Labrenzia sp. PHM005: one gene and its partner. The protein of the gene in region 1 interacts with the protein of each later gene in a pairwise test. Links are inferred from orthologs where the notes say so. Each region holds a gene or a part of one and is shown on either strand. Other genes may lie near its edges. The genes, in order: FJ695_RS01735 and FJ695_RS20395.

Evidence for each region.
Region 2: the proteins of FJ695_RS01735 (region 1) and FJ695_RS20395 interact in binary tests that used the Escherichia coli proteins (3 or more experiments, as listed by UniProt). The link is inferred for Labrenzia sp. PHM005 from one-to-one orthologs.

What each region holds. Positions count from the first base shown.
Region 1 is NZ_CP041191.1:333,537-342,896, forward strand. Bases 5,772-9,317 are described here. They hold FJ695_RS01735 (2-oxoglutarate dehydrogenase E1 component), read right to left. Parts: upstream 8,960-9,317; coding sequence 5,972-8,959; downstream 5,772-5,971. Other genes in these bases: odhB (2-oxoglutarate dehydrogenase complex dihydrolipoyllysine-residue succinyltransferase), read right to left, coding at 5,772-5,907; sucD (succinate--CoA ligase subunit alpha), read right to left, coding at 9,181-9,317. In the rest of the region: FJ695_RS01705 (helix-turn-helix transcriptional regulator), read left to right, coding at 1-255; FJ695_RS01710 (NADH:flavin oxidoreductase/NADH oxidase family protein), read left to right, coding at 255-1,448; lpdA (dihydrolipoyl dehydrogenase), read right to left, coding at 1,528-2,931; FJ695_RS01720 (SDR family oxidoreductase), read right to left, coding at 2,983-3,741; FJ695_RS01725 (LysE family translocator), read right to left, coding at 3,745-4,359; more of odhB, read right to left, coding at 4,399-5,771; more of sucD, read right to left, coding at 9,318-9,360. UniProt on the Escherichia coli protein: E1 component of the 2-oxoglutarate dehydrogenase (OGDH) complex which catalyzes the decarboxylation of 2-oxoglutarate, the first step in the conversion of 2-oxoglutarate to succinyl-CoA and CO(2).
Region 2 is NZ_CP041191.1:4,510,232-4,519,013, forward strand. What follows is about bases 3,912-6,879. They hold FJ695_RS20395 (ABC-F family ATP-binding cassette domain-containing protein), read left to right. Parts: upstream 3,912-4,436; coding sequence 4,437-6,323; downstream 6,324-6,879. Other genes in these bases: FJ695_RS20390 (alpha/beta fold hydrolase), read left to right, coding at 3,912-4,324; FJ695_RS20400 (HAD family hydrolase), read left to right, coding at 6,669-6,879. Outside these bases: ndk (nucleoside-diphosphate kinase), read right to left, coding at 559-981; FJ695_RS20380 (DUF4344 domain-containing metallopeptidase), read left to right, coding at 1,219-2,094; FJ695_RS20385 (AraC family transcriptional regulator), read right to left, coding at 2,091-2,987; more of FJ695_RS20390, read left to right, coding at 3,254-3,911; more of FJ695_RS20400, read left to right, coding at 6,880-7,376; FJ695_RS20405 (rhodanese-like domain-containing protein), read right to left, coding at 7,645-8,040; FJ695_RS20410 (bifunctional 2-polyprenyl-6-hydroxyphenol methylase/3-demethylubiquinol 3-O-methyltransferase UbiG), read right to left, coding at 8,049-8,759; FJ695_RS20415 (DNA polymerase III subunit chi), read right to left, coding at 8,756-8,782. UniProt on the Escherichia coli protein: Genetic data indicate it may be involved in ribosome assembly or function.

The DNA of each region.
Region 1 (9,360 bases):
CGTCAGATCCTGGCGTGGCTAAAGGATAGGTCCAACTTTCCGCCTGCCCTGCCAGAACATGCCGGACTGGACGGTGTTTGTGTCGGATACATTCAGGACAAAGCCAACCTCTCGCAGTCGACAGTTTCCACCTACATGCGGCTGTTGAAAGACGCTGGCCTGGTGGTCTCTGAACGGCATGGTCAATGGACATTTTACCAACGGGATGAACAGGCCATTGCAGAGGCCCTCAGACGGCTTGCAGAGGATGTGTAATGACTGACATCAGCCAGCCCCTAAACCTGCCTTGCGGCATAGTCGTCAAGAACCGGATTGCCAAATCCGCCATGTCCGATTCTCTTGGGGATGGCACAGGATATCCAACGGCGGCGCAAGAACGTCTCTACCAGCGTTGGGCGGAAGGAGGCGCTGCCATATCCATCGTCGGAGAAGTTCAGACCGACGCCGGCTTTGCCGAAAAACCCGGCAATCTGGTTTTGAACGCACAGTCTGACCTTGAGCGGTTCCACAAGCTTGCAAAAACCGGGTCTCAAAACGGCGGTCAGCTCTGGCTCCAACTCGGCCACGCCGGTGCGATGGCCTATCCTCCGACAAGCACGCCCAAAGGGCCAAGTGCGCTTGATCTGCCCGGATTAAAATGTGCCGCCCTCACCGAAGATGAGATCAAAGTACTACCCGCCCAGTTTGCCCAAACGGCGCAGTTGGCTCGGGAAGCTGGGTTCGGCGGTGTACAAGTTCACGCTGCACATGGATTTCTCCTCAGCCAGTTTCTTTCGCCCTTGTTCAACAAACGAACCGATGAGTATGGCGGTTCGATCGACGGCCGGATGAAGCTTTTGCTGGAGGTCATTCAAGCTGTGCGGCAAGCCGCCGGGCCGGATTTTCCGATTGCGGTAAAGCTCAATTCTTCAGACCAACTCGAAGGCGGCCTTGAGGAAAAGGATGCTCTACTGGTGGTTTCGGCCCTGGATAAAACGAGCATCGACCTCATCGACATCAGCGGCGGAACCTATTTCCCCGGTGCGAAATCAGCCTCCGACAGCAGCGGCAAAGGGCCTTATTTCCTCAACTTTGCAGAAAAGGCCCGGAAAAGAACCACCAAGCCATTGATGGCGACCGGCGGGTTCAAAACCTTGGCCCATGCTACCGGGGCGCTTTCAGGCGGGGCAATTGATGTAGTCGGCCTCGCACGGGCGCTCGTTGTTGAGCCGTCTCTGCCCAACTTGTGGCTGACCGGAGAGTGCTCGGAGCCAGAATTTCCGCGATTTACCAATCCTCCTGAAGGTGGCGTCACCGCATGTTATACACTGCGGCTGACCGAGATCGGCGAAGACCGTGAGGGCGCGTTTGATACCGATCCGGACAAGATCATTCAGGCCTACGAGGCTCGTGACCAGCAACGCGCAAAAATCTGGCAGCAGCATTTTGGGAGACCCACGACCACGTAACCTCTAGATACGATTTTATGGCTTACAAAAAAGCCCGGGATGACCCCGGGCTTTTCCAATTCTGTAGCTGCCAGAATTTTTATGAATGGATTGGCTTGGCGAAGGCGCCCATGGCTGCTTCCTTGACGGCTTCCGACATGGTCGGGTGGGCGTGGCAGGTGCGGCCGAGGTCTTCGGCTGAGCCGCCGAATTCCATCAGAACAGCAGCTTCGTGGATCATTTCGCCCGCGCCGAAGCCGACGATGTGAACGCCGAGCACCTGATCGGTCTTGGCATCAGAAAGAACTTTGGCGAAGCCATCGGTGTGGTTCATCGCACGTGCCCGGCCGTTGGCTGAGAAATTAAACTTGCCGGTCTTATATTCAATGCCAGCGCCTTTGAGTTCTTCTTCGGTCTTGCCGACGGAGGCGACTTCCGGCTGGGTGTAAACAACGCCCGGAATGACATCGTAATTCACGTGACCAGCCTGACCTGCCAGGATCTCGGCAACGGCAACCCCTTCATCTTCCGCCTTGTGAGCGAGCATCGGACCAACAACCACATCGCCGATGGCATAAATGCCGTCGACATTGGTCTTGTAGTGGGTGTCGATCTGAACCCGGCCGCGGTCATCGAGCGCAACACCAGCGGTGTCCAGGCCAAGGCCTTCGGTGTAGGGGCGCCGCCCGATTGCGACCAGCACGATGTCAGCCTCAAGGACTTCCGCATCGCCGCCAGCTGCCGGTTCAATCGAAACCGCGAGACCCTTACCTTTCTTCTCAACGCCAGTGACTTTGGAGGAGAGTTTGAATTTCATACCTTGCTTTTTCAGCATCCGGTTGAAGTTCTTCGAGACATCGCCGTCCATCGGGCCAAGAATCTTCGGCAGGAATTCAACAACGGTGACCTCCGAGCCGAGACGGTTCCATACGGAACCCAGCTCCAGGCCTATAACACCACCACCAACAACGATCAGTTTGCCCGGAACCTTGTCCAGTTCCAACGCACCAGTGGACGACACGACCTGCTTTTCGTCGATCTCAACGCCCGGCAGCGGCATGACGTCAGAACCAGTGGCAATGACGATGTTCTTGGTGTCGAGAACAGTGGCTTTGCCATCTTCGGCGGTGACTTCAACCTTGCCCTGCCCCAGAATCTTGCCAGTGCCGGTATGAACGTCGATCTTGTTTTTCTTCATCAGGAAGGAGATGCCGCTGACATTGGCGTCCACCACGTCCTGACGATGTTTCATCATTTCCGGCAAGTCGAGCTTCGGCTTGGAGACCTTGATGCCCAGCTTTTCAAAACCATGACCGGCTTCTTCGAACATTTCAGAGGCATGCAAGAGCGCCTTCGACGGGATGCAGCCGATGTTCAGGCAGGTGCCGCCAAGAGTTGCGCGTTTTTCGACAACCGCGGTCTTTAGACCGAGCTGAGCCGCCTTGATCGCACAGACATAGCCACCAGGGCCGGTTCCGATGACGACAAGATCATATTGGGACATTGTGGGTCGCCTTTGCCTTCTTCAGTTCTTATTCCGCGATATCAAAGCGGATCAGGGTAGTATCGCGCGGCCGCCGGAAACATCCAGGATCGCGCCGGTTGTGTAACTTGCTTCGTCAGACAGCAGCCACTTGATGGCCTTGGCCACCTCTCCGGCGCTGCCTGCGCGTTTCATGGGAAGTTTGGATTCCAGTTGTGCCACCCGGTCGGGCAGGCCGCCGGAGGCATGAATTTCCGTATCGATGATGCCGGGCCGGACCGCATTCACACGAATGCCCTCGTCGGCAACTTCCAGCGCCAATCCGACAGTCATCGTGTCAATCGCCCCCTTGGAGGCGGCATAGTCGACATATTGCTTCGGCGAACCAAGCTTGGAGCCGGCAGAGCCGAGATTGACGATTGCCCCGCCTGTGCCGCCATGTTTTGTCGACATGCGTTTGACCGCTTCGCGGGCACATAGGAACGATCCGATCAAGTTGATCGCAAACATCCGTGTCAACCGGTCGAGCGACATTTCATCAACCCGCTGCGGGTTGTCGACCACCCCGGCGTTGTTGACCAACCCGACCAGCGTGCCCTGATCATCGCAGGCGGAAAAAATCGCCAGAACGTCAGCTTCCGATTGCACATCGCCTTGGATCGCAAAAGCCGATCCGCCACGCGCTTCAATATCAGTGACGACCGCATCAGCTGCCGCCTTGTTGTGCACGTAGTTGACCGCGACCGTGTGGCCAAGATCTGCTGCTGCAAGACAGGCCGCAGCGCCAATTCCGCGGCTGCCGCCGGTGACCAGGACAATGCCCGCCGCCATCCGTTATTGCTCCGCCAAAGCGAGGCGCAAGCCGAAGCCGGCAAACGTGGCCGCAATGGTCCGGCGCATCCACAACATCACCTTGTCGCTCTTCAGCACCTTCTCACCGACCAGCGCGGCGAAGAGGCCGTAGACGACGAAGACGGCGAAGGTCATGGCCATAAAGACACCGCCGAGCAGCAGCATATCCACCGTTGGATTGGCCGCTACCGGATCAACAAATTGCGGCAGAAACGCCAGAAAGAACACCGTCAATTTCGGGTTCAAGATGTTGATCAGGAACGCGGTGCGCGCAGTTGCCAGAATGCTCTTGCGGCCGGATTTATCCGCTTTCAATTCCAGCGGTCCGCTGTCTTTCAACGTCTGCCACGCCAGATAGAGCAGATAAGCGACACCAGCGTATTTCACCAATTGGAAGACCAGCGCGCTGGTGTGCATCAGCGCGGCCAGTCCAACAACGGAGGCGAGAATCGCCGGAATTATTCCAAGAGTGCAGCCGAAGGCAGCAGCGATTGCTGCCTGCCGGCCTTTTCCAAGTCCAACCGCCACGGTGTAAACCACACCGGTTCCGGGGACCAACACCACGATCAGGGCGGTGATCAAAAACTCCAGACTCATATTCCGGCTCCTCTGAGCGTCGGAGGGGGAATGCCTGGATCAGAGATCCAGAACCAGACGCTGCGGGTCTTCCAGGCTTTCCTTGACGCGGACCAAAAAGGTCACGGCTTCCTTGCCGTCAACGATGCGGTGGTCGTAAGACAGCGCCAGATACATCATCGGGCGGATGACAACCTGACCATTCACGGCCATCGGGCGTTCCTGGATCTTGTGCATGCCCAGAATGCCAGACTGCGGTGCGTTCAGGATCGGCGAGGACATCAGCGAGCCGTAAACACCACCGTTGGAGATGGTGAAGGTGCCGCCGGTCATGTCGGCCATGCCGAGTTTGCCGTCGCGCGCCTTGCGGCCCAGGTTGCCGATTTCCTGTTCAACTTCAGCAATCGACATCTGGTCGGCGTCGCGGACTACCGGAACCACCAGACCCTTGTCGGTGCCAACAGCAACGCCGACGTGGCAGAAGTTCTTGTAGATGATGTCCGTACCATCGATCTCGGCGTTGACTGCCGGGATTTCTTTCAGCGCGTGGGTCACGGCTTTGGTGAAGAAACCCATGAAGCCGAGCTTGACGCCATGTTTCTTCTCAAACAGGTCCTTGTACTGCTTACGCAGCTCCATGACCGGGCCCATGTCCACTTCGTTGTAAGTGGTCAGCATGGCCGCTGTGTTCTGAGCATCCTTCAGGCGGCGCGCGATGGTCTGACGCAGCTTGGTCATACGCACGCGCTCTTCACGCACTTCATCTTCCGCTGCGACCGGACCACGGGCTACCGGGGTCGGCGCCGGAGCGGCCGTTGCGGTTGCACCGGAGGCGATGGCGTTGATGACATCGCCTTTCAGAACCTGACCGCGTTTGCCGGAGCCAGCAACCTGATCGCCGGAAAGATTGTTTTCAGCCATCATTTTTGCAGCGGACGGTGCCGGCGGCATGGACGTGCCTGCACTCGCGGCCGGAGCAGCGGTCGGAGCCGGAGCACTTGCGGCAGGAGCCGCTGCGGCACCTGCACCAGACGGATCGATCTGACAGAGCAGAACACCCGGCTCAACAGTTGCACCGGTTTCAGCGGCAATCGCGACAACGGTGCCGCCGACCGGCGCCGGAACTTCCTGGGCGGCCTTATCGGTTTCCAGTTCGACCAGCGTGTCGTCCGCCTTGACGGTGTCGCCGACCTTGACACTCCACTCGCCGACTTCAGCTTCGGTGACGCTCTCGCCCGCACTTGGGGTTACAACGTCAACCAGCGTGGCCTTTGCCGCTGGAGCTTCTTCTTTTTTCGCTGGTGCGGCCGCTGCCGGGGCGGCTGCGGCTGCGCCTTCTGCGATTTGACCAAGCAGGGCGCCGACTTCAACAGTGTCGCCTTCCTTGACCACGATGGATTCCAATGTTCCGGATGCCGGTGCCGGAACTTCAACGGTCACCTTGTCGGTTTCCAGTTCGACCAGCGGTTCATCCTGGTTGATGGCATCGCCTGGTTTCTTGAACCACTGAGCAATGGTTGCCTCGGATACGGATTCACCAAGCGTCGGGACGCGAATTTCGGTTGCCATGGTTGCCTTCTCTTAAATTTCCCAGGCCAATTTCGATGGAGGGGGCCCCTGCCCCCTTCCGTGATCAGTTTCCGAGTGCCTCTTCGAGGAACGCCTGCATCTGGGCCAAATGCGCAGACATCAGACCAGTTGCAGTCGATGCCATGGCAGCCCGTCCGGCGTAGCGCGGACGCTTGTGCTTGGCATCGATTTGTCCAAGAACCCACTCAATATACGGTTCGACGAAGAACCAGCTGCCCATGTTCTTCGGCTCTTCCTGGCACCAGACCATCTCCGCATGCGGGAAACGGGCCAGCTCCATCATCAGAGCCTTTTTCGGGAACGGGTACAGCTGCTCAACACGCATCAGGTAGATGTCGTTGAGGCCGCGCTTCTCGCGCTCTTCGTAAAGATCGTAGTAGACCTTGCCGGAGCACATGACGACGCGCTTGATCTTGTCGTCGGAAACCAGCTTGGTTTCAGCCGCAGGATTGGATTCCGCATCATCCCACAGCAGACGGTGGAATGAGCTGTCCGGTCCGAGTTCCTCGAGTTTCGAAACAGCCTTCTTGTGACGCAGAAGCGATTTCGGCGTCATCAGAATGAGCGGTTTACGAATATCGCGGCGCAACTGTCGGCGCAGGATGTGGAAGTAGTTGGCCGGAGTCGAACAGTTCGCCACCTGCATGTTGTCTTCCGCACAGAGCTGAAGATACCGCTCCAGACGCGCAGACGAGTGCTCCGGGCCTTGGCCTTCATAACCGTGCGGCAGAAGGCAGACCAGACCAGACATTCTGAGCCATTTCCGCTCACCGGAGGAAATGAACTGGTCGAACAGGACCTGTGCACCGTTGGCGAAATCACCGAACTGGGCTTCCCACATGGTCAGAGCCGTCGGCTCGGCCAGCGAATAGCCATACTCAAAACCAAGCACCGCTTCTTCTGAGAGCATCGAGTTGATGACCTCATAACGCTGCTGGTTTTCACCCACGTGGTTCAGCGGAATGTAACGGCTTTCATTTTCCTGATCGTAGAGCACCGAATGGCGCTGGGAGAACGTGCCGCGCTCACAGTCCTGACCGGAAAGGCGCACCGGATGGCCTTCCTTCAACAGTGAACCGAAAGCCATCGCTTCGGCGGTTGCCCAGTCGATGCCTTCACCCGTCTCAATCATGCGTTCACGATTGTTCATGAAACGCGCGATCGTGCGGTGAGCGTTGAAATCATCCGGAATGCGGGTCAATGCCCGGCCGAGATCTTTCAACTCATCCATCGGCAAACCGGTTTTACCGCGGCGCGGATCTTCCTCGTCATCGGCCCGTTTCAAACCAGCCCACTTGCCATCAAGCCAGTCAGCCTTATTCGGTTTGAAAGCCTGCCCCGTATCAAATTCGGAATCGAGGTGCTTGCGCCAATCGGCCTTCATCCGGTCGACATCTTCCTGGTTCATCACACCTTCTTTGATCAGCCGATCGGAATAAAGCTGCAAAGTGGTCTGATGCTTGCGGATCTTGCGGTACATGATCGGCTGGGTGAACGCCGGCTCGTCGCCTTCGTTGTGGCCGAAGCGGCGGTAACAGATCATGTCGATGACGACCGGACGGCCAAAAGTCTGGCGGAATTCAATCGCGATCTTCGCGGCGAAGGTCACAGCTTCCGGATCATCTGCATTGACGTGGAAAATCGGTGCTTCGATCACCTTCGCCATATCAGACGGATAAGGCGAGGACCGCGAGAAACGCGGATTGGTGGTGAAGCCGATCTGGTTGTTGATGATCACATGGATCGAACCGCCGGTCCGATGGCCGCGCAGTGCGGACAGGCCGAAACATTCAGCGACAACACCCTGACCGGCAAAGGCTGCATCGCCATGCAACAGCAGCGGCAACACAGTGGTGCGGTCAACTTCGGTCGTCGTGATAAATGTGCCGTTATCAGCAGCAGCAAGTTGGTCCTGCTTGGCGCGCGCCTTGCCGAGGACGACTGGATTGACGATTTCCAGGTGCGACGGGTTCGCCGTCAGCGATAGGTGGACGTCGTTGCCGTCAAAGGAGCGGTCGGAGGATGCACCGAGGTGGTACTTAACGTCACCGGAGCCTTCGACATCGTCCGGGGCATAAGAGCCGCCCTTGAATTCGTGGAAGACAGCGCGGTGTGGTTTGCCCATCACCTGAGTCAGCACGTTCAAGCGGCCACGGTGGGCCATCCCTAGCACGATGTCTTTGAGCCCCATCTGGCCGCCGCGCTTGATGATCTGTTCAAGCGCCGGGATCAGAGCTTCCCCGCCATCCAGGCCGAAGCGCTTGGTGCCGGTGTATTTCACATCAAGGAATTTTTCGAAGCCTTCAGCCTCAACCAGCTTGTTGAGGATTGCTTTTTTACCTTCAGAGGTAAAGGCAACCTGCTTGTCCGGGCCTTCAATGCGCTCCTGAAGCCAGGCTTTTGCCGCCGGGTCGGAGATGTGCATGAATTCAACGCCGAGGGTCGAGCAGTAGGTCCGCTTCAGGATGTCCAGCATCTCGCGGATGGTGGCGTATTCCAAGCCGAGAACATGATCGATGAAGATCCGACGATCCCAATCGGCTTCGACAAAGCCATAGGAAGAGGGATGCAGCTCTTCATGATCGCCCTTGCCGGCCAAACCCAGCGGATCGAGATCTGCATGAAGGTGACCACGCATACGATATGCGCGGATCATCATCAGGGCGCGGACAGAATCGCGGGTCGCCTGGAGCACCTCGGTTTCCGATATCGGTGCGCCGTTCGTTTCCGCTTTTTTCTTCAGCTTTTCGCCAAGCTGCTTTTCAATCGGCGCCCAGTTGCCGTCAAACGCGTTGACGAGATCGCCGCTGGCCTCTACCGGCCAATCCTTGCGCTTCCAGGGCGCGCCGCGGGCTTCTTTTAGGACCGCTTCTTTTTCATCCTGGAAAGCCGCGAAGAAATCTTGCCACTCCGGATCAACCGAATGGGGATCAGTCTTGTAGCTTGCGTAGAGGTCTTCGATATAGGCTGCGTTGGCGCCGTAAAGCAACGACGTCAGTGCGAATACGTTGTTCGCTTCCTGCCGTGCCATGTTCACTCAGCGGAGGGCTTCTCCGCCCTTATTCTTTGGCGGGCCAAAAACTGGCCCGCGGCCGGTTCCCTACAAAGACCGGCGCACATCACCGGTCCCTCGAAAAGTTTGGGGGCAAAGCCCCAGATTGCGGCACGTTGCCGCGCCGTAACCTATCCTTTGGACCATGCAGCAGGAAACGTAAACAGTTTCCGCTACCTGCTGCAGTTTTTTTGCAAGAATTAGCCCTTCAACACTTCGAGAAGTGTTTCGCCGAGCTTCGCCGGGGACGGTGACACTTTGATGCCAGCTGCTTCCATGGCTGCAATCTTGTCTTCCGCGCCGCCTTTGCCGCCGGAAATCACAGCGCCAGCGTGACCCATGGTGCGGCCCGGAGGTGCTGTCCGGCCAGCGATGAAACC
Region 2 (8,782 bases), 4.2 Mb from region 1 along the record:
TAGGGATTGGAACTCATTCATTGCAGCTCGGCTTGACCCCGAAAAACGCTTTCGGCGCGGTGAAACGTGGAATGGATCCCCGGCTCAAGTCCGGGGCAAGCTCCCGCACATTTCCGCTGCGCGGGGCGGGATGACTTCAGTGTACGGACCAAGCGCATCCGTGTCCCTGCGCTCTCAGTACCGTCCCGGCCTTGAGCCGGGACCACAAACGAAACAGGCACCGGATCAGGTCCGGGGCGGCACGGGGCAACATGGACAGGTGATTTTGGCCGAGTGGTACATTTCTGTCCGCTGCCGTTGCACCGAACTCAAGTATCACCCCGGCCAACCGCAGCGCCGAGCAGGTGCCTGCTCGCCGCATTATTCGCCAAAGCTCTGCTTTCTATCCTTCGGCTCTGGAAATGAGTGGGCCCCGGGTTTCCGCTCCGCTGCACCCGGGGTGACATCCGGGGCTAGAGTTGCACAAACGGTCATCGACGGTAACAGGAGCGCCAAACGCAAAAAGGGCCAGCACCTTTTCAGGTGCCAGCCCTTCTCAAAAAACTCAGCTAAAGAAAATTAGCCGACCAGCTCGGTGCCGGAGAACCAGAAGGCGATTTCTTCTGCAGCGGTTTCCGGAGCGTCGGAGCCGTGAACGGAGTTTTCGCCGATGGACAGGGCGAATTCCTTACGGATGGTGCCTTCGTCAGCGTCGGCCGGGTTGGTGGCGCCCATGACTTCACGGTTTTTCGCAATCGCGTTTTCACCTTCCAGAACCTGAACAACGGTCGGGCCGGAGGACATGAATTCGGTCAGTTCGCCGAAGAACGGACGCTCTTTGTGAACGGCATAGAAGGCTTCCGCTTCACGGATGGACATCCATACGCGCTTGGAGGCTACGACGCGCAGGCCGGCATCTTCGAATTTTTTGATGATGGCACCGGTCAGGTTCCGCTTGGTGGCGTCCGGCTTGATCATGGAAAACGTGCGTTCAATCGCCATTTCATCGTCTTTCTTGAACTAGAGGGTGGGACCGGCCAAGTCCGCCGTGTCCTATGGTCTTTTTGAGAAATTTCGCGGCCTTAATAACGGGGCCTTGCCCTGCCTGCAAGGGGGGCGGGCCATGACATTTTCATGTCGATGGCAGAAGGACGGATGACTTCGCCGCTGGCAATGACCCGAATTGCCGCCTAATCTGGTTTTTGAACTGTACGTGAACTTGTAAACAAGGCTTGTTGAATGCGCCTCCCTTCGCCCAATTTTGCCAACCAGCTCCGCAACTTGCTCGCCTTTGTTTGCCTTGGATTTTTCGCAACCACTTTTCCCTTTGCCGCGATGGCGGACGGAAAAGCCGATCACAGACTTTCCATGGATGAGCGCCTGGCTGAACTTTCTTCAGAAGAACTGGAAAACTTGCTTGTCTTTGTCGGTGGCAATGCGCTTTTCGCCACGTACCACGAAGCCGGACATATGCTGATTTCCGAATTCCGCATTCCGGTTTTGGGTCAGGAAGAAGACGCGGTCGACAATCTGGCAACCATCGTCATGCTATCCGATGAAACGGACGACCGGGACCTTTTGTTGATCAATGCCATGATCGGCTGGTTTCTCGTCTCCTCAGATGAAGAAAACGATCTGGTCTTTTATGGCGAACACGATCTTGATGAACAGCGCGGGTACCGGATCCTGTGCCTGATGGTCGGCGCCGACGAAGAAACCTTCGCAGATATTGCCCGCGATCTTGAAATGCCGGATGAGCGGATCGAGAGCTGTGCTTACGACTATGCACAGACATCCGATTCCTGGCGGGAAGTGACAGATCCGCACACGAGTGACAGCGACGAGCCAGGAGGCAAGGTTACGGTTTCTCATGAACCAGCTTCTGAAGGCCTTGAGAGTGTCGTCTTGTTTATGAAAGAAGCTGAGATCCTGGAACAGGTGGCCGAAGACCTGGATACATACTTCAAGCTGCCGGAACAGATCACATTCCGGACAACGTCCTGCGGCGGGTCAAACGCCTATTGGGATGCAAACGATCGCTCTGTCACACTGTGCCATGAATTGCTCGGTGCCTTTGCTGAACTTTATTTGGACGAAATCGCAAACGCGGACTAGGCCGCAGCTTGGTGCTTCTTCCGGTAAGCGCCCGGGGAAAGCTCATACCGCTTTTGAAATTCCTTATAGAAGTTCGAGCGGGTTAAAAAACCAGCAGCTTCGAGCACGTGAGTGACAGGATCATCTGTTTCGCGTAGCAGCCTTGCCGCTTCCTCCAACCGGAACTGGTTGACGAACTGGCTCACGCTCATCCCAGCTTCCAGATTGATCGCCCGGGACAACTCCCGGTCGGGCACGCCAACCCGTCGGGCCAATCTGGATGCGGTGAGCGTATCATCCCGGAACAACTCCTGATCAGCCAATATGGCCTTTGCTGCAGCCACGACTGTTGCCAACTCTTCCGAAGAAGTGCCCTGTTGCCTCTCATCAGATGCTTTTCGGTCTGCCCGTCCGATCCAAAGAACCAAGCCTGCCGCGCCTGCCAATCCGGCAAGCGTCGCCAGAGACAGAAGCCGGGCCGCTGCTTCGACCTCGGCCCAGAAAAACAAGAGGGCAATGCCGCAATCAATCACAAGCGTTGCGAACATCGCGCCAGCAGCGCCGGCTTCTATCCTGCTCCAGCGGCCCGTCGCACCTGTCGGAATTTGCGACAAGGCGTCAGCGCCGCGCCGCCAATGCTGAACCAGCAAAACCGTGTAGACGCCGAAACTTACAGCGACAACACCATCAATCAGCGTGAAGATCGGAACAGGCAGCAGCAACACGCCGGAGGCTGTCAGTGCGATTGCGCCATGCAATACCATCAGCCGCCGCAAACGTTCGGCCGGCTCGGATAGTGCCAGAAAGCTTAGGTATGTGAGCGGTGAAATCCAGATCGCCAGCGTCCTTTGAACGATCACAAACTGATCGAATCCGAACGCGAACCGCATACCAACAAGGACCGCTTCGATCATAAGGACTGTCAGCAGCACGAGAAAACAAAACCGCGCTCGCCTAGGAATGGAGCGGCTAAAAAGAACGGACACCCACAGCAGCAAAAACACCGTTGCAAGCAAAAAAGAGACGGGAATGCTGATCATGGTGATCCGGTTAGTGGGAGAAATTCCTTGGCGGCTGTCCTTTATCACGTTTGAGGACAGGACACAGGGCGTCCGGCGCTTGTCAACATGACGTTTCCGGCCACACCTCAAAGGGACCGTAGATCGACTTTGGAGCTTTCATGTCTCTTTCCGCTTCTTATTTGCGCCCTACCCTTGCCCTGTTCGCAAGCCTTACATTCCTGGCTCACGCCGCCTTTGCCTCATCACCAGAAAAGCCCGGCGGTGCGGATTTTGGGCCGGGAGTTCAGGAACTCGTCATTGACGACAGCCGGACAGACCGCCCGTTGTCAGGACACATCTGGTACCCCACCCCGACGCCAGAGCGCTCGCCGCAAGCAGATAAAAGCCGTGTCTGGCAAATGGCCCCCGCAGATCCAGGCGCCCCGATGGTGGACGCACGCTTTCCACTGCTTATTGTCTCGCACGGCATGTATGGCAACACCTTCAATCAAGCCTGGCTTGGGTCGGCGCTGGCGCGCCGGGGTTACATTGTTGCCATGGTCAATCATCCTGGAACCAGTTCCTTCCTGCGGGATCCCGATCACGCACGCCAATTGTGGGAGCGCCCAAAGGACCTCACACGGCTGATCAGCTTTTTGACGGGAAACAGCGACTGGAGTGACCGGATCGATCCGAAGAGGATTTACGCTGCCGGCCATTCGCTTGGCGGCTTTACGGTCATGCTTGCAGGCGGGGTCCGGTTTGACACCACTCTCTATGATGAGGGCTGCTTTGGCGATGTCCGAATCCCAGTTGTTTGCGACATCCTGCGGGGGTGGTCCGTTGCCGAAACGCCTGCAGACCGGCGGGCAATGTCACAAATCCTTCGAGACAGCCGCCTCCAAAAGATCATCAGCCTGGACCTGGGCGGCACACCGGTTCTGTCGCGATCAAGCCTTTCATCGGTGGCGATCCCGGTTCTCGTTCTTGGCGCCGGACGCGCCGATATGCTGGACCAGGATTTGGAGTCCCGCGCGCTTGCCAAGGCGCTCCCGACTGAGCTGGTACAGCATATCGAGCTTGAAAGCGCAGGGCACTTCGACTTCATGGGCGTCTGCAAACCGGAGGGCTATGCCATCTTGAAAGAACATGAGCCAGGCGATGAAATCGTCTGCCTCAAAGGAACGGACAAACGGGAAGCGCAACACAGATTGATCTTGAATGAGATCCTGTCGTTTTTGGAGAACTAACAGATATAACCTGTGGCAAGGCCTTGCAGCTTTGCCACAGGTGAGACCTGAAAACACACCAGCAGTGCTTTGGTCTTGAAAGTTATGAAAAGCTCGGCCATTGATCCGCCCCATGTTGCAGATATCGGAATTATCCTACCGGATCGGGGACCGTCTCCTGATCGACAAAGCCAGTGTAACCCTGCCGGCCAAGGCCAAGACCGGCCTTGTCGGCCGCAATGGCGCGGGCAAATCGACTTTGTTCAAGATCATCACCGGCGATCTATCGTCGGAAACGGGCTCGGTGCAGATCCCCAAGCGCGCGCGCATCGGCCAGGTGGCTCAGGAAGCGCCGGGCACGGAAGACACACTGATGGAGGTGGTTCTGGCCGCCGACACCGAGCGCACCAGACTTCTGGCCGATGCTGAAACAGAGACCGATCCGGACAAAATCGCCGAGATCCACACCCGCCTCGCGGATATTGGTGCGCATACGGCCGAAGCGCGTGCTGGTGCCATTCTGTCCGGTCTCGGATTTGATGCCGCGGCTCAGCAACGGCCCTGTTCGGCTTTCTCTGGCGGCTGGCGGATGCGCGTCGCGCTCGCAGCCGTGCTCTTTTCCGAACCCGATCTCCTGCTGCTGGACGAGCCGACCAACTATCTCGACCTGGAAGGCACGCTCTGGCTGGAGAACTATGTTGCGCGTTATCCGCACCAGGTCCTTCTGATCTCCCACGACCGGGACCTTTTGAACAAGGCAGTCGACAGCATTGTGCATCTCGACCGGGGCAAGATGACCTATTACTCCGGCGGTTATGACAGTTTCGACCGGCAGCGGCGCGAAGCCATGATCCTGGCTGAAAAGGCCAAGGAGAAGCAGGACGCGCAACGCAAACACATGCAGGCATTCGTCGACCGCTTCCGCTATAAAGCCTCCAAAGCCCGTCAAGCGCAGGCCCGGCTGAAAATGCTGGAGAAGATGGAGCCGATCGCAGCGCTCACCGAAGAAAGCTCCAAACCAATCCACTTCCCGGATCCGGACGGCCGTCTCGCCCCGCCGATCATCAAGCTGGAGGGCGTGTCGACGGGTTATGGCGACACCAAAATCCTGTCGCGTCTGACACTCAACATCGACACCGACGACCGGATTGCTTTGCTCGGGGCCAACGGCAACGGCAAGTCGACCTTCGCCAAGCTGATTTCCAACCGCTTGGCGGCCATGGACGGCGACATCACCAAGGCGTCGAAACTGAAGATCGCGTTTTTTGCCCAGCACCAGCTTGATGAACTTCGGCCTGCGGAAAGCGCCGTCTCTCATGTCCGAGCGCTGATGCCCGATGCCCCGGAGGCCAAGGTCCGCGCCCGCGTTGCCCGTTTTGGTCTGCCGACAGACCGCCAGGAAACGCCGGCCAAGGATCTTTCTGGCGGCGAAAAAGCGCGACTTTTGCTTGGTCTGGCAACCTTTGACGGCCCGCATCTTCTGATCCTCGATGAGCCGACCAACCACCTGGATATCGACAGCCGCGAAGCGCTGGTGATGGCGCTGAACGAATATCAAGGCGCTGTTGTCCTGATCAGCCACGATCGCCACCTGGTGGAGGCCTGCGCCGATCGTCTGTGGCTTGTGGCTGGTGGCAAGGTCGAGCCGTATGACGGCGATATGGAAGATTACAAGCGGTTGATCCTACAAGGCCCGGAAGCGGCCCGGAAAGCGCGCGACAAAGCTACAGCAGCGGAAACCGAAGCGGCTTCCTCCCAGGAAAAACGCCGGGAAGCGGCCCAAAAGCGCAGCCAGCTGAAACCGCTGAAACAGAAGATCGACGCAGCGGAAAAGGAAATGGCGCGTCTTCAGGAAAAGATCGCCAAGATCGACGACATGCTGGCCGATCCGGAGTTTTTCCAAACCGACCCTGACCGCGCCACCAAATTCGCCAAGGAACGCGCCTTTTGCGAGAAAAAGCTGGTCAAAACGGAAGAAGACTGGCTGGAACTCTCGGCAGAGTTTGAAGAGGCGGGGTGAGGTCTTCAAATTCTCAACTGGTGTCACCCCGGACTTGATCCGGGGTCTACGCGTTTGCAGAGCCGTTTGGAAAAGGTACGAAATAGACGGGCGACAGATAGGCTCGCAAGCTTCTGGCCGATGACGCTCTGTAGATTGGACCCCGGATCAAGTCCGGGGTGACACGTAGCGGGAAGTTTCGCTATCGAATTTCGGCTCTTCGTGTCATCCCTAACACTTCCTTACCAAATCCCGTCAAATGCCACTTCACAGGCACACCTGATTTTGACTCTGCCGAAGTAGTCTTCTGACACCTTCAGGGATAGACCGCGACGACGCGGTGTTTCAGGGCGATACGGGACGACTGTGACTACAAAGATCACCACACTTGGTTTTGATGCCGACGACACGCTTTGGCACAACGAGCATTTGTTCCGCCTGACCGAAGAGCGTTTTGCAGAGCTCTTGGCGGAGTACACGGATGCCGCGGGTCTGAAAGAGCATCTTTTGGAAGCGGAAAAACGCAACATTCTGCACTACGGCTACGGCATCAAGAGTTTTACCCTGTCGATGATCGAGACCGCCATTGAGGTGACCGACCGCCAGGTGCCAGCTGATGTTATTTCGCAAATCCTGGACGCAGGCCGGGAGATATTGGCTGAACCGGCAGCCCCCCTGCCCCACGTCATCGAGACGCTGAAAACGGTCAAACAAAATGACTATAAAATCGTCATGATCACCAAGGGCGATCTCTTTGATCAGGAACGCAAGGCCGTTGGTTCCGGACTGGACCGGTATTTCGATGCCATTGAGATTGTTTCGGAAAAGACGCCGGAAACTTACGAAACCCTGTTCCGCCGCCATGGGACAGGTGCCCAGGAAGCCATGATGATCGGCAATTCGTTGAAATCGGATGTTCTGCCGGCACTTGAAGCTGGGTCATACGGCACGCATGTGCCGTTCAGCCGGACCCGGGCGCTCGAAGAAGCGGACACGCCGAAAACCACGGACAGGTTTTTCCAGATCGATCACATCGGCCAAGTGCCGGACCTGTTGGCCGCGCTCGCTGCCTGAGGGACTGCGTTTTTTGAAAAGTCCGTGCCACATTCTCTGCGGTCATCCCCGATTCATTCGGGGATCCATTAGCTCATGTGCCCGTGGGAGCGAGTACAAACCCAGTGGCAACTCTTTATCCGGATAAAAAAATCGGTAGGCGCAGAGCTGTGGATTGGATCCCCGCATAAAACGGGGATGACCTCAGAAGGTTTTTGCCACCTCGTGCCCAACCTCATTCGCCGAGAGACCAAGTCTCCGGCGCGGAAGATAACAAGTTCGCTTTAGCTCAGTCGTCCTTTTCGATCGGACCGCCCTGTTTCACCCAGTCAGCAAACCCATCGGTGATGTGAGCGGCCTCAAACCCCATGGACTTAAGGGTCGCAACAGTCAGCGCAGAGCGCCAGCCGGCGGCACAGTGAAAGACGAACTTCTTGTCTTCGCCAAAAACCTCTTTGAAATAAGGGCTTTCCGGATCGATCCAGAATTCCGTCATGCCGCGTGGACAATGGAAACTGCCGGGAATATAGCCAGAGTGTTTGCGCTCGCGGATATCACGAAGGTCGACAAACTGAACCCTTGGGTCTTCCACCAATGCAATGGCGTCTTTGGCATCAATCTCCTCAATCTGAGACCGCGCTTGCGCCACCAGTTCTTTGGATGAGATTTTGAGTTTGGTCGCCATGCTGTTTTTTAAACCTCTTTGAAAAACTCCGCCCTGACATGCGGGATGACCCGGCCGGGGCGTTCGATGTCGTAAAATTCTTCGTGGATGAGTTTCAGGCCATAGTCCTCAAACCGACGCCATTCCGATGGCTTCATTGGCCAAGGCGGACCTTTGGCATCGCCGTCCTCATTCTGGCTGCGGTTGATCATCAGCAGCATGCCGCCTGGAGCCACCAGTCCGGAAATCACTTCAATCGCCTTCGCTCTGAGATCTCCATCCAGCGCTTGAATGGTGTAACACTCTTGGACCAGATCGAAGGCGCCTTGCCATTCGCCCGGAAGGTTGAAGAGATCCGCAGCGAGGTAGGAAACGGAGCTGTCCGGAAACCGTTTTTTGGCCCAGGTGATCGCGTCTTCCGACAGGTCAAAGGCCTCGGTCCTGTATCCGGCGGCGGCCAGGGCCTCGGCGTTGTCGCCAAGACCACAGCCGATATCGATGGCCCGTCTGCCCTCACCGGGATTCTTTGCCAGCCACTCGACAATGGCGTCTTTGGGCGCAAGGTCGGCCCAGGGAATGGCAGCGGGATCACCGCCCGCTTCCTTATAAACCGTGTGAAACCAGGCAAGCCGGTCGTCGGTGTTGCCGCCCTTGGCACCGGTCAGCTCATCGATGCGCTCACGTGCTGCGTCCCGGCGCGCCATGAACTCCCGATCTGAATGGACAGTCTCATTGCTCATGCCTTGCGCTCCCATCCACCAGC